Regions from separate parts of the Streptococcus pseudopneumoniae IS7493 genome, predicted to be linked through region 1. Evidence: predicted binding sites of a transcription regulator. Region 1 holds the regulator's gene; the other holds the start of a gene.
The links. The regulator HrcA, encoded in region 1, represses chaperone genes, less so after heat shock. The targets are predictions, from matches to a motif close to TTAGCACTCNNNNNNNNNGAGTGCTAA.
Positions count from the first base shown of each region.

Region 2: the regulator HrcA is predicted to act here: its motif matches at 6,086-6,112, upstream of groES (co-chaperone GroES).

Region 1 is NC_015875.1:1,707,650-1,715,624, forward strand. It holds gene SPPN_RS08770 (HIT family protein) at 1-334, shown strand, start outside; gene SPPN_RS08775 (hypothetical protein) at 344-631, shown strand; gene dnaJ (molecular chaperone DnaJ) at 1,329-2,468, opposite strand; gene SPPN_RS08785 (hypothetical protein) at 2,747-3,148, opposite strand; gene dnaK (molecular chaperone DnaK) at 3,150-4,973, opposite strand; gene grpE (nucleotide exchange factor GrpE) at 5,449-5,973, opposite strand; gene hrcA (heat-inducible transcriptional repressor HrcA) at 6,000-7,034, opposite strand; gene SPPN_RS08805 (DUF2812 domain-containing protein) at 7,195-7,707, opposite strand.
Region 2 is NC_015875.1:1,836,631-1,844,605, forward strand. It holds gene recX (recombination regulator RecX) at 1-30, shown strand, start outside; gene ntdP (nucleoside tri-diphosphate phosphatase) at 119-652, shown strand; gene SPPN_RS12365 (Rgg/GadR/MutR family transcriptional regulator) at 999-1,856, opposite strand; gene SPPN_RS09555 (class I SAM-dependent methyltransferase) at 1,869-2,642, opposite strand; partial or broken gene SPPN_RS09560 (epoxyqueuosine reductase QueH) at 3,089-3,844, opposite strand; partial or broken gene SPPN_RS13010 (IS630 family transposase) at 3,872-4,003, opposite strand; gene groL (chaperonin GroEL) at 4,133-5,755, opposite strand; gene groES (co-chaperone GroES) at 5,771-6,055, opposite strand; gene SPPN_RS09575 (single-stranded DNA-binding protein) at 6,211-6,606, opposite strand; gene SPPN_RS09580 (SDR family NAD(P)-dependent oxidoreductase) at 6,683-7,444, opposite strand; gene ytpR (YtpR family tRNA-binding protein) at 7,486-7,975, opposite strand, start outside.

The DNA of each region.
Region 1 (7,975 bases):
TGCCTTTCTTGATATCTCTCAAGTGACACCAGGACACACCTTGGTCGTGCCAAAAGAACACTATCGTAATCTTTTAGAAATGGATGCTACTAGCGCCAGCCAACTCTTTGCCCAAGTACCAAAAGTAGCTCAAAAAGTCATGAAAGCTACCAAGGCTACTGGTATGAATATCATTGCTAACTGTGAAGAAGTCGCAGGTCAAACCGTCTTTCATACCCATGTTCACCTCGTACCTCGCTACAGTGCGGACGATGACCTTAAGATTGATTTTATCGCCCACGAACCAGACTTTGACAAACTCGCTCAAGTCGCTGAAACCATCAAAAATGCCTAAGGAGTTGCCATGAAATTATCCAATCTATTGCTATTTGCAGGAGCTGCAGCTGGAAGTTATCTGCTCACAAAAAATCGCCAAACCATCACAGATGAAGTCTTGAATACCACTGACCGCGTTCAAGCTATCAAGGACGATGTGGATATTATCCAAAACAGCCTACAAATCATTGACCAGCAAAAAGAACTCATCAAGGAATATCAAGAAGACCTGACTTACAAGTTTAAGGTCTTGGAAAAGGATATCCAGACTAGACTAGCTGTGATTAAAGAAACACAGGAAATCGAAGATAAGTAAAAAGAGCCAGTCGGCTCTTTTTTAAAACGTAAACAAGTTATATCCCATCAACTATACATCATAATTTAGGCAACTCATACTCAATAAAAATCAAAGAGCAAACTAGAAAGCTAGGCGCAGGCTGCTCAAAACACAGTTTTGAGGTTGTGAATAGAACTGACAAAGTCAGCTCAAAACACAGTTTTGAGGTTGTAGACAAGCCGACGCTGACGTGGTTTGAGGAGATTTTTAAAGAGTATCATTCACCATTTCACAACTAAATCGAAGATTTTCCGCCGTACTGAAAACGAGTCTGGGATAAAAGTCTAATCTTCAATATAAAAAGCGAACAAAACGAGTTATCTGACACTCAGAATTCTGTCTTGTTCGCTTTTTTATCTAATCTATCGATTTTTAAAATTTATAATAAAGAATTCCTGAAATCAAAATCTTTTTGTCTCAGACTCGTCCGGAAACTTTGAGACCTAGGCTCAAAGTTTAGGTATGGAACTTCGAAGAAGATCGCTACCGTCCGTCATTACTTAAGGAAAGTCTTAAAAAAATCTATAAACAAAAAGAGCCACTCGGCTCTGAGCCACTCGGCTCTTTTGTTTATACTCAATGAAAATCAAAGAGCAAACTAGGAAGCTAGCCGCAGGCTGTACTTGAGTACGGCAAGGCAACGCTGACGTGGTTTGAATTTGATTTTCGAAGAGTATTATTCTCCTTCAAAGGCATCTTTAATATGGTCAAAGAAGCCCTTTTTCTTTGGATTGACTTTTAAATCACCAGCAGCTGCAAATTCTTTCAAGGCTGCTTTTTGACGATCGTTCAAGCCTGTTGGTGTTACGACATTAACGGTAACATATTGGTCACCAACTGCACCACCACGAAGACTCGGAGCTCCTTTGCCACGTAGGCGGAATTTCTTACCAGTCTGAGTTCCCTCTGGGACAACCAATTCAACATCACCGTGAACAGTTGGAATATCTACTGTGTCACCAAGAGCTGCTTGGACAAAGTTGAGGTTGAGATTGTAGAAGATAGTAGTTCCTTCACGTTCAAACTTATCGCTGGCTTCCACAGAAACAACCACGTACAAGTCACCATAAGGTCCACCGTTAAATCCAGCTTCACCTTGACCAGCTAGGCGAATTTGTTGACCAGTTTCCACACCAGCAGGAATTTTGACATGTACGCTATGATCTTGTTTTTCATGCCCTGTTCCGTGACATGTTGTACATGGATCTTTGATTTCTTTTCCGCGACCATGACAGACATCACAGGTTACTTGACGACGCATCATACCAAGCGGAGTCTGCGTATCGACGTTAATGACACCAGCACCATGACAGCGTCCACAAGTGACTGGACTGGTTCCTGGCTTAGCACCTGAGCCATTACATGTACGACAGCTTGCTTCACGGTTGTATTTAACTTCTTTTTCAGCTCCAAAAATAGCTTCTTCAAAGGTCAAGTTCACACGATACTGGAGGTCATCCCCTTGGCGAGGAGCATTTGGATTGCGTGAAGCACCGCCTCCGCCGAAGAAACTTGAGAAAATGTCCTCAAAACCACCGAAGCCACCTGCCCCATTGAAACCGCCAGCTCCACCACCGAAGCCTCCAAATCCACCATTGGCGCCTGCAGCACCATATTGGTCATAGGCAGCCCGTTTTTGGTCGTCACTCAAAGTCTCATAGGCTTCTTGAACTTCCTTGTACTTTTCCTCAGCACCAGGCTCCTTATTGATATCTGGGTGATATTTTTTCGAAAGCTTACGATAAGCCTTTTTGATCTCGTCTGCCGAAGCGTTTTTTGACACCCCCAGACGATCATAAAATTCAGTATTGTTCATACAAGATACCAAGACCGTAAAATTCGACTGAAAAATAGGAAATCTGACGCTGGAGCGATGCTCCTAGACAGATTTATCTTTTTTCCGAGAATTTAGGTCGGGTTCAATTCCTTTCTGTTATATTAAGTAAGAAATTTGGGAACCCGTGTTCAATTCCCTGAACACATTTGTTCCTTTCTTTCATATTGATGAGACAAAACCCAAACAAATGATATTCCGTCCCTTTTTATCGAAAAACAGAGGCTGGGTTGCAACCTCTGCAAATAAGTAAATTAACTTTATTTTGATTTTAAATATCCTATAAGTACAGAAATATTTATATATTTTTGTCTCTTCTTAGTATTTGCTATAAAATTCCAATAGATTAGAAGGAATACACCGACAACCCAAATCATGCCCATTATAAACGATATTATAAATTCTGGTTTTTGTATGGTTGCTGATACTAGTGCTGATACTAGCGCTGACAACAATACTGAAGTAACAAAATTCCTTACCGCCTCATCATTTTTAACACAACTTTCATGCTCAGCTAAAATAATTGCTTTATACCTAGCCAAATATACTGCTGGAATATTATCTATAAAATCTTTTGCAGACTCATAACTATCAGCTTTATTACAGAAATCATTATAAACTTTTCGTGTATTTTTTAGATATTCTTCAGCCAATACACTCATCTTACTTTTCAGTAAACTCTCCGTCTACGACGTCATCGCCTGCGTTTCCTGTTGCTTGTGTGCCTTCTGCTCCTGCTTGAGCTTGTTGCGCTGCTGCTGCTTGTTCGTAGAGTTTAACAGCAAGTCCTTGAGCTTTTTCGTTCAATGCTTCAAGTTTTGCTTTCATATCGTCCAAGTTGTTGTCTTCTTGAGCTTTTTTAAGGTCATCAAGGGCAGATTGGGCAGCGTCACGTTCTGCGTCGAATCCTTTGCCTTCAGTTTCCTTGATTGTCTTTTCAGTCGCAAAGATCGCTTGGTCTACTTCGTTACGAAGGTCAACTTCTTCTTTACGTTTCTTATCTGCTTCAGCGTTAGCTTCTGCATCTTTCATCATGCGGTCAATTTCTTCGTCAGTCAAACCTGAGTTTGATTGGATGACAATTGTTTGTTCTTTTTGAGTTCCAAGGTCTTTAGCTTTAACAGACACGATACCGTTCTTGTCGATATCAAATGTTACTTCGATTTGAGGAATTCCACGAGGTGCAGCTGGGATATCTGTCAATTGGAAACGTCCAAGAGTCTTGTTATCTGCTGCCATTGGGCGTTCACCTTGAAGAACGTGGATATCAACGGCTGGTTGGTTGTCTGCCGCAGTTGAGAAGACTTGTGATTTAGATGTTGGGATTGTTGTATTGCGGTCGATGAGTTTTGTGAAGACTCCACCCATTGTTTCGATACCAAGTGACAATGGTGTTACGTCAAGAAGGACAACGTCTTTGACATCACCAGTAATCACACCACCTTGGATAGCCGCACCCATAGCAACTACTTCGTCAGGGTTTACTGATTTGTTTGGTTCTTTACCAGTTTCAGCTTTAACAGCTTCAACAACGGCAGGGATACGAGTTGAACCACCAACAAGGATAACTTCGTCGATTTCTGACAAGCTCAAACCTGCATCCGAAAGGGCTTGACGAACTGGAACTTTTGTACGTTCTACAAGGTCACGAGTCAAATCGTCAAATTTCGCACGAGTCAAAGTCATTTCCAAGTGAAGAGGGCCAGCTTCACCTGCAGTGATAAATGGCAAGCTGATTTGAGTTGAAGTTACACCAGAAAGGTCTTTCTTCGCTTTTTCAGCTGCATCTTTCAAACGTTGCATTGCCATCTTGTCAGTAGACAAGTCAATACCGTTTTCTTTCTTGAATTCTGCTACCAAGTGGTCAATGATTTTTTGGTCAAAGTCGTCACCACCAAGTTTGTTGTCCCCTGCAGTTGACAATACGTCGAAGACACCGTCACCCAATTCAAGGATAGAGACGTCGAATGTACCACCACCAAGGTCAAATACCAAGATTTTTTCTTCTTTGTCAGTCTTGTCCAAACCATAAGCAAGAGCTGCTGCAGTTGGTTCGTTAACAATACGTTCTACTTCAAGACCAGCAATTTTACCAGCGTCTTTTGTTGCTTGACGTTGAGCGTCGTTGAAGTAAGCAGGAACTGTGATAACTGCTTTGGTTACTTTTTCACCAAGATAGTCTTCAGCGTATCCTTTCAAGTATTGAAGAATCATAGCTGAGATTTCTTGTGGAGTGTATTCTTTTCCATTAGCAGAAACTTTTTCAGAAGTTCCCATTTTAGATTTGATAGAGATAACTGTATCTGGGTTTGTAACTGCTTGACGTTTCGCAGCGTCACCAACAATGATTTCTCCGTTTTTGAATGAGACTACAGATGGAGTTGTGCGGTTTCCTTCTGGGTTTGCGATGATTTTACTTTCAGTTCCTTCAAGAACTGCTACTGCTGAGTTTGTTGTACCTAAGTCAATACCGATAATTTTAGACATGTGTTTTTCTCCTTGTTAGTTAATTTTCTTTTTGATATTTCCCTTAAGTGGTGGGGACGTGAGCAACTCCCTTCGGGATTTCATCACTTATTTTTGAGCCTATTGTCTCAAAAATCCCCTGTTTCAGTAGCAAAAGCTACTGAAACTTTTACCACGGCGGGAAATATCTTCCTTGCAAGCCTCCGGCTTGCCTCTTATCTTTCTTCATAGTTTATTGTCGTTTCGGACAAGTTTTCTATTATGTAAATTGCGACACGAGAAGTCGAAATCGATTTTATTTCGACGACGAGTTAATAAGGAGGCTAGGCAAATGCCATAGCGATTGCCGTTTTCTGACGAGTTGCTTTAGCTACCGTCAGAATTGCCGAATCGAACACGCCCTAAGCTCTGAGTAAAAAAGATAGATTTTCTTGTGTTCATCGAACACTTCGTCAATCTCCTATTTTTACTGCGAGCTTTTTACGGGCTTTGTATCTTAGTTATACACCACTACCATTGCTGGGCGTAGGATGCGGTCATGGAGTTTGTAGCCTTTTTGGAAAACTTGGGCGATGGTATCTGCTGGGTGTTCATCGTCTGCTGGGAGAGTTTGGATGGCCATATGGTAGTTATGGTCAAATTCGCCATCTGCTGCGATTTCTTCAATTCCTTCTTCTTTCAAAGAGTGAATCAAGCTTTCTTGCACCATCCCCAAGCCCTTCTTCACATCATCTGTCAAACCTTCAACTGCAAGTGCACGCTCAAGGTTGTCAAGAGATGGTAAGATTGCTTTTGCCAAGTCCTGGCTACGATAACGTTGCAAGTTTTGACGTTCTTCATTGGCACGGCGTTGGATATTTTGCATTTCTGCATGAGCGCGAAGATATTTGTTTTCGAACTCATCTGCACGTTCATTTGCCAAGTCCAACTCAGACTTTTCAGGAGTTGTTTCTTCAGCTGTTTCCACAACTTCCTCTTCTTGAACTTCTTCTACTTCTTCCTTTTTTATATCTTGGGCCATGTTCGCCTCCTTTAATGATTTCAATCTTAGTGTACTTCGTAATGATTACTGCTGAGGTAGCGGTAAAAATCTGTCAACTTCATGGTCAAAACACGGTTGACCACATTGACTTGGTTGATTAGCTGTTGGTAATCCAGATTGACTGGACCGATAATGGCTAGAATTCCAACTCCCCGATAAGGAATGAGGAACTTGCTACTAATCACCGCTAGGTCAGCTAGACAGGACTCTTGACTGTCTGCAACACAGACATTTTGCATCTGATCTTCACGCAATCCCTCACGAATCTCCAGAGCCACCTTTTGCGGTTGGTCAAAGAACTGATAAGCTGCCAGATTGGCAAAATTCAAGAGATTGACCTTGCCCGCCACCACAATGTTTTCGTTGAACATTTCCTTAAAGATGTGTTCAAAGAGATCAATGACATTGTCCGTTGTTGTAAAGTATCGCTGGATAATCTGCGGAATCTCCGTCCGAATCTTGTAGTGAATATCTAGAACAGTGTGACCGAGGAAACGTTCTCGAATGATTGCCTTCAGTTTCAGCAAATCTTCCTGCAAGAAGTTCCTTGGAATCAGAAACTGACTGGTAACCGTTCGCGACTCGTCTAGGGTAAATACTGCCAAGGCTGTATGTTGCCCCAAAACAACGATATCAAAGGCTGTCAACCACTGCCTGCTGGGCTCAACATCCAGTGCCACTACCGTACAGCCACTCAAGTCTGTCAGTAGATTAGCAGCCTCTTGCAGAATATCCTCCAATTTGAAGAATTCCTGATCAAAGGCTTTGACAATCTCATATACCTCATTTTCAGCTAGTCGGTCAAAATCCAGTGAGTGTTTCACATAGTACTGAAAACCAGCAACACTTGGCATCCGACCACTTGAAGTATGAGCCTTCTCAAGCAAACCTTGCTTTTCTAGAGCCGCCATGTCATTACGAATGGTAGCACTGCTAGAGTTAATAGACTCTTGCAAGGCTTTGGATCCGACAGGTTCGTGCGTTTTGGTAAAGATGTCAATAATCAGATTTAAAATATCCTGCTGACGCTCTGTAACCATCTCATCACTCCTCTCTGTCTGATCGATTAGCACTCGATGCACTCAAGTGCTAACTTATGATTCTATTATACACCCTTAAAAGAGAATGTCAAGATAAAAACTCAAAAAATTAGCACTCTTTTACCAAGAGTGCTAAAAATCAGTCTAAAGACCTAGAACCTTACTGTTTATCTACTCGATATTTCCTTTTTAGTCTGAAATAACCATAGATTAGATAAGAAATCATGAAAGCATACAAAACAAAAATAATGAAGAAAGACATAGAAAGATCTTCTCTAAATAAACTCATACAAACAACCAAACCACCTGAGAAAGCAACTGTACATGAACGAAGTCTAGATCGCATAACTTCCCATCTGAGCCCCTTACTCATATAGACTTGATCCTCTGGAAGTAAATCAGAAGACGATTTACGAAGAATCGAACAAAAACCTGCTCCTATCAATTCCCAACCTCTATTTCTAAAATCTTGCAGTTCATGCTTATATTTTTTAAGAAATCTAGAATCATAGATACGGTAGATGACATCGTCTGGTTGACATTGGTCAAGATAGAACAAACCAAAACGACCCGTTCTATATCTCCAACCTTTCAAATGCATCTCATGCAAATACTCTTCTTCCTTGTCCAAATCAACAATGGTGAAAATCCGAAATTCTACTCTGCTATTCATTGTCTTACCCCAAAATTAGAAAACATGCCTGGTGTTATTTATTAGATAATTCTTTCCACTTTTGACTCAATCTCCAAAAAATATAAGAAATCTGAACCGCAAAAACTATCAATAAAACCCAATCTATTATGAAAATCAAAAATACTTCCCAACTGAAAGAACTAGCTCCACTGACAAACTTTGAGAAAACCGGTAGTAGAGCTAAAAAGAGAAGCAGAGTAGGAAGCATCCGCCTCGTTAAAATCCTTTTGGCATAAAAAAATCTTTA
Region 2 (7,975 bases), 130 kb from region 1:
ATAGCAAGCGCTCTTAGAGAATATCTTTAATATTTCCAAGTGAAATTCACAGATTTTAGGTAATTTTATGGTACAATAGTAAATGATAAACTTATAAATTGTAGAAAGTTGGTTAGTTATGAAGCTTCCAAAAGAAGGCGACTTTATTACAATTCAAAGTTATAAGCATGATGGGAGTCTCCACCGAACTTGGCGGGACACCATGGTACTAAAAACAACAGAAAACGCCATTATTGGTGTCAACGATCATACACTTGTTACCGAAAGTGATGGTCGTCGTTGGGTCACTCGAGAACCGGCTATTGTTTACTTTCACAAGAAATATTGGTTTAATATCATTGCCATGATTCGTGATAATGGAACTTCTTACTATTGCAATATGGCTAGCCCCTACTATCTGGATGAAGAAGCACTGAAGTATATTGATTACGATTTGGATGTTAAAATTTTTACAGATGGGGAAAAACGTCTCTTGGACGTTGAAGAGTACGAGCGTCACAAACGCAAAATGAATTATTCTGATGATTTGGACTATATTTTAAAAGAACATGTCAAAATTCTTGTTGATTGGATTAACAATGGACGTGGTCCTTTCTCAGAAGCCTATGTAAACATTTGGTACAAGCGCTATGTAGAACTAAAGAATCGGTAAAGTTGTCAAAGGTCAGGAACAAAATCCTGACCTTGTTTTTTTGGTAGTATAAAATAAATTGTGTAAAAACAAAAAGGAATAAATCCATTATAGCAGAGTTACAACACCTTACTAGAAAGAGATTTATGCAGAATTCGTAAAATATATAAAACAAATAGATATACTGTTATTTTTTAATGTCTCTGTTCCTTGTAAGTTTACAACAAACTTATATCGTTTAATACAAAAAATACGAAGATGATTAGTATAAAAAATACAGGTCAACTTCGTATTTTTTTATTTCCACATAGCATCAATCACTTGGTACAACATTTTAAAAACAATATCTCGACAGAGAAAATGGTATTTAATCTACCAGCTCATTTAATCGTTTTTGAAAATATAAAGCAATACTTTTAGATTCAATAAACTCAAAATATTTTATGACATCGTTCATTTGTTTAATTCCAGATTCTTTAGATTCAGTCAGATATATTTTATATCCTTTTACAAATTTGAATGTAGATTTTTCAAAAACTTTTGTGTCATCTTTTAATAATTTTTTTAATTTCATTTCAAAGTAGTCTGCATATATTAGATGTGAATTTTCAAGGCAACAGAACCAAAAATTTAAACAAGCTGACACAACTAAATTTCTATTCTTACCGATTTTTTCGTAATAATGTGTACGCTCTAGTATTTCTTTTCCGACCATGTAAATATAATCTATTTCAAAAAGATGATATAAATTACCAATCAGCGTTATCTCATAGGACTCCCATCGTTCCTTTTGGAATAAATAGTCATATACTAAATTTAGATCATCTCTACTAACTACATGATTACAATCTATCTGATTTAATAATCCCTGGACCATAATTGTATTTATTTTATAAGTTTTTTCCCCACTCTTCTCAAAAAGTTTTTGTTGCTCATTTTTTATTTCCTCCAATCCTTTAGTATTCAAACTATAAAAATTCGGAGATAAATTAACCAAAAAATCATCAAGCTCCGATCTTTTATAATGTTCTAGGTAATTACAAAAATTCTCTATCGAAACATTGATATTTGATAATAATTCAAAAAACGTTGAAAGAGAAATTTCATTTTCTCCCCTTTCAAATCTAGAAAGTTGAGATTTTGATATAGAATCAGCTGCAGCATACTCTAAAGAATATCCGTTTAATTTTCTAAAATATCGAAAAGCTTCTCCGTAATTTTTCACACTTTCATTCCCTTAACTTTCTTTTCGAGCGATAAACATACCATATTCTTTAGGAATGATCAACATACCATTATTAAACTCAGTTTCCAATCTTTTACGTATTATTTCCTCTTCTAGTGAACCTATTTCTGAAATTCCTTTAAACGATTGGATGTATTTAACTAGGTCATCTATACTAGTTACCTGTAACTCATCATCATAGAGTAATGTATCGACAGAGTTAAAACACCTACTCAGGTACCTTTTACCATTTTGTAAAGTAAACGTTTTATTTTCTAAATCTTGATTAACCTCATCTTTAAATAAATTTGCCAAATAATCTACAACTCCATTTTCACCAAATGTAGCACAGTAAAAAACACCTCCTGTTTTTAAGACTCTATTCACCTCAGATAGCGCTCTAGGAATATCATTCACATGATGTAGAAGCATATTAGCAATAACAATATCAAACGTTTCATTCTCAAAAGAAATCTTTTGAATATCCATTATCTCATAGTTGACATTGTCTCTATTTCCAATCACTGACTTCGTTGATTTTACCATATCTTTAGAAAAATCTGTAACAATCAACTGCTTCATTTTATCTATAGAATCACTATTGCTTTTCCACAGTTCTCCTGTACCACATCCTAATTCTAGAACCTTTACTTCATCAGTGATTTGGTAGTTAGAAAATATCCAATTATTAAATCCCAATTTATTTTTTGAATACTTCTTATGCAATTCTACTCGAATATCAAGATTATCATGACTTTTATATTGTTCAATTACTTTATCAATCATTTTAAACGACCTCCACTCTATAATTTGACATTATATCACAAGAATAAAGATAGTGTTAAATAAGTTGTATAAATGCAAAAAAGGAATATTCCGTTATAGCAGAGTTGTAACACATTTCTATAAAGAAATTTATTCCTACGACTCAGTTTGGCATGCTTAACTTCCTAACTCAAAAACAAAGCATCGATTAATTTATCCGTTCTTCTTTTGAAACAGATTTGAACTGATAATTGCTCGTTTTAATTTAAGAAGCTCTTTTGAGCAAAACTTCATTTTTTTAAGAGTCCAACAATTTCTGTCTATCGCTTTTCTACTAGCAAAAAAAACTACCTTGAGGCAAGTTTTCATTTATATATCTAATTTCGTAATAGTATAGTAAAATGAAATAAGGACAGTCAAATCGATTTCTAACAATGTTTTAGAAGTAAAGGTGTACTATTCTAGTTTCAATCTACTATAAATTTGATATGAGAATAGTCTTTCTCAACATCCTTATCCAACAAGCATGCTGTGGCGTCCTTCTTAACTTGAACCAGGTCAATATTCTGGGCTTGGGCTGCATAGACGCAGCCACAATAATATTGACGATAGATGTCATACTCCTCACACATCTCTACTGAACGTTTGTAGCCTTGATTTTTCTTGAAATCGTTGGGAAGATAGTGGGTCGTGTAAATTTTTTGCACATCGATTCCGATGCTATTGATGGTTTGAGAATTCTTATGAGGACTGATGGTCAAGGCTGAACCAAAGTAGTCAAAGCCCAAGTCCATAGCCACTTGCGCTGTTTTATCCAGTCGGTAGTCAAAACAAACCTTGCAACGGTCGCCACCTTCAGGCTCTTCTTCCAGTCCTCTGACTAACTTACGTTATTCATTTGGTTCATAGGGAGCCTCTAGGTACTGAACCACATCTCCTGTCCTCTCATTGAAATCACTGACAAATTTCTTAGTAACATAGGCACGCTTATGGTATTCTGCCTTAGGATGGATATTAGAATTTGTAAAATAGATGGTCACATCTGCATACTTGGTCAAATATTCTAGGGTATAGGTACTGCAAGGGGCGCAGCAAACATGCATGAGAATGGTTGGCCGATGCTCATTTTTCTCTCATACTTGTACCATCTTCTGCATGACACGGTCATAATTAATCTTCTGATTGGGGTTCATCTTGCTCAGAATTTCTTCTACATCGATCATGTTATTCTCCTTTTTCTAGTCTTATACTCAATCATTTTCAAAAAGCAACCTTGTCCATTGTCTGCTGACAGTGGACTTTAAAACGCTTTTTTCCAGTCCTTGAATAACTTCTTGAAGCTTATTAATGACGGCTTCCAATGTTTGGAAAGCCTTATTTTTGTTTAGTACAGTATTATTTTATCATATAAATTAGGAGAGCTCAAATCAATTTAGAAGTGAATAGCATAAAAAGGAGGGGTAGGCATTCCCTCCTTTTGTGTTTTTTATAAGTTGTTTTCTATAGAAAGCTTACATCATGCCGCCCATCATGCTTGGATCCATTGTCGGAGCCGGAGCTACTGGTTCTGGTTTATTGGCTACAACTGCTTCCGTAGTCAAAATCAAGCTGGCTACAGATGCTGCATTTTGAAGAGCTGAACGGCTCACTTTAACTGGGTCGATGATTCCCTCTTCAATCATGTTAACCCACTCGCCAGTTGCTGCGTTGAATCCTATACCAAGCTCAGCATTTTTCAAACGATCGATAACGATAGAGCCTTCAAATCCTGCATTGTGAGCAATTTGACGAACAGGTTCTTCCAAAGCACGGAGAACAATATTACGTCCTGTTGCTTCATCTCCTGTCAATTCCAAGGTAGCAACAGCTGGAATCACATTGGCAAGAGCTGTTCCACCACCTGCAACAATACCTTCTTCAACAGCTGCACGAGTAGCGTTGAGGGCATCTTCAATGCGGAGTTTCATTTCTTTCAACTCAGTTTCAGTTGCGGCTCCGACCTTAATAACCGCTACACCACCTGACAATTTGGCCAAGCGTTCTTGCAATTTTTCACGGTCAAATTCAGAAGTTGTAGTTTCGATTTGAGACTTGATAACCGCAACACGGTGAGAAATCGCTTCAGGATTTCCTGCACCTTCTACAATAACCGTGCTATCTTTGTCCACGGTCACTCTCGCTGCTTGACCAAGAGCTTCAATTGTCGCATCTTTCAACTCAAGACCAAGGTCTTCTGTGATAACTGTTCCGCCTGTTAAGATGGCGATATCTTCAAGCATGGCTTTGCGACGGTCACCAAAACCAGGTGCCTTGACTGCTACTACGTTGAAGGTTCCACGAATCTTGTTCAAAACAAGAGTTGGAAGAGCCTCACCATCCACATCATCCGCAATAATCAAGAGTGGACGATTGCTTTGGAGAATGCTTTCCAAAAGTGGCAAGATTTCTTGGATATTGGAAATTTTCTTGTCTGTAATCAAAATGTACGGATTTTCAAGGTCAGCCACCATTTTTTCGCTATCTGTCACCATGTACTGTGAAAGGTAACCACGGTCAAACTGCATTCCTTCTACGACTTCAAGCTCTGTTTCCATACCACGTGACTCTTCGATGGTGATGACACCGTCTTTGCCAACTTTTTCCATTGCTTCAGAGATGTACTCACCAACTTTTTCAGAACGAGAAGATACGGCTGCAACTTGAGCGATAGCTTCTTTATTGGCAACAGGGATGGCGTTGTTTTTCAAAGCTTCAACTGCTGCGGCAACTGCTGTTTCAATCCCACGACGAATACCGATTGGATTTGCACCTGCTGTGACGTTTTTGATTCCTTCACGGACGATAGCTTGGGTCAAGACTGTTGCAGTCGTAGTTCCGTCACCTGCGATATCATTGGTTTTAGAAGCTACTTCTGATACTAACTTAGCACCCATATTTTCAAAATGGTCTTCCAATTCGATTTCTTTGGCAATGGTCACACCGTCATTGGTAATCAAGGGTGAACCGAATGACTTTTCAAGAACGACATTGCGACCTTTTGGTCCCAAGGTTACTTTAACAGTGTCTGCAAGAATATCGACACCACGAACCATGGCTGAACGGGCATCTGATGAAAATTTAATTTCTTTTGACATACTTACTTTCTCCTTCTATTCCTCAATGATTGCCAAAATGTTAGCTTCGCCTACGATGATGTACTTTTCATCTCCATCTTTGACATCAAGACCTGCGTGGGCTTCAACTAAGACACGATCTCCAGTTTTAACACTTGGAGCAACCAAGTCACCGTTCAAGGTACGAACACCTTGTCCAGTAGCCACAACTTGAGCTGTTTTGGTTTTTTCTTGGGCTGAGCCTGCAAGGACAAAGCCCCCAACGGTTTGTTCTTTTTCTTCTATTTTTAAGACCACACGGTCCCCTAATGGTTTCAACATCTGATTTCCTCCATAATGAGATAGATATTATTAGCACTCTTTGAACTTGAGTGCTAATTCATAATTCTATTGTATCACTTGGTCAGAAATAGTCAAGAAAAAAGTCTGACTTTCTCAAGATAAAAAGCCTGAGACCAACTCAGACTTTTTAATTCTTAAAATGGCAATTCTTCCTCTTCCAAGACTAGGTCTGCCAAGTCTTGACCTGCATTATTTTCACGCATGGCACGTTGAGCACGACTTTCCAAGAGTTGGAATCCAGTAACAAGTACTTCAGTCACATAGTTCATTTGACCATTTTTCTCAAAGCGACGGGTACGCAATTCTCCATCCACAGAAATAAGACTACCTTTGGTTGCATAGCTTGCCAAGGTTTCTGCTAGTCTGCCCCATAGAACCATATTAACAAAATCAGCTTCACGTTCCCCGTTTTGGTCTTTGTAACGACGGTTGACTGCAATAGTCGCTCGCGCTACTGACTTGTCATTGTTGGTTTTGTGCAATTCTGGTGTAGACGTTAAACGTCCAATCATGATAACTTTATTATACATATTTTTTCCTCCTACTTATCTATTCGTAGGAAATCAAAAAAAGTTACAGAAATTTGTAACTTTTCGAGAAAATTTTTTAGTTTTTATGAACCATGAAACCTGTCGCTTGTTGATTGGCCATGATGGTCATATCTGTAATCTGAACACGACGAGGTTGACTGGTCACATAGACTACTGTGTCTGCGATGTCTGGTGCCTGCAAGGCTTCGATTCCCTGATAAACCGTCGCAGCTCGTTCTTTATCACCGTGAAAACGCACTGTAGAAAAATCTGTTTCAACAATTCCAGGCTGAATGGTCGTCACCTTGATATCCGTTGCGATGGTATCAATTCGCAGTCCATCCGAAAAGGTCTTAACCGCAGCCTTGGTAGCTGAGTAAACAGCGGCACCAGCATAGGCATAAATTCCTGCGGTTGACCCCATATTGATGATATGTCCTTGATTGGCTTTTACCATTGCTGGCAAGAAAGAGCGAGTGACTGCCATTAAACCTTTGACATTGGTATCCAGCATGGTCAACATATCCAACTCTTCATAGTCCTGATAGGGTGCCAAGCCAAGAGCTAGTCCAGCGTTATTGACCAATATATCAATCTGACCTATCGTTTCTAGAATATCGGAGCAGACAGTCTTGACCATGGCCATATCCGTCACATCTAGTGAAAAAGTCCAAACTGTTTGATTTGGATAGAATGCTGCAAACTCCGACTTAAGAGTTTCTAATCTGTCTGTCCGTCGTCCAGTTAGAACGACATTCTCACCCTGCTCCAGATAAGCACGCGCAATTGCTTCACCAATACCTGATGTCGCTCCTGTAATCACTACATTTTTTGCCATCTTATTTCCTTCTATCTGGTCTATCAGATACTAACAACTTCTTAGGCAGTCCAGTGTTTAGCTGGGTCGAATGGTGTTCCGACAACTTGGTCTTCTGATAATTCAATAATACCACGTTTTTGTGGAGCATTTGGCAGATGCAATTCACGAGGACTGCACATCATTCCAAAACTCTTTTCACCACGAAGTTCGCCTGGGAAAATAAGATTGCCTTTGGGCATCATAGCTCCAGGAAGAGCGACAATGGTTTTCAACCCCACACGCGCATTGGGAGCCCCTGCAACGATTTGCACGATCTTATCACTTGCGACTGCAACTTGGCAGATGTTGAGGTGGTCACTATCTGGATGGGCTACCATCTCAACAATTTCACCAACAACAAACTTAGGTTCCTTGTCATTGACAATTTCTTCTGTAAAACCTTCCGCCTGTAATTCTTGGTTCAAACAAGCGACTTGCTCATCTGATAAAAAGACTTGACCTCGCTCTGCAATTTCAAACAAGCTCGAAACCTCAAAAATGTTCCAAGCT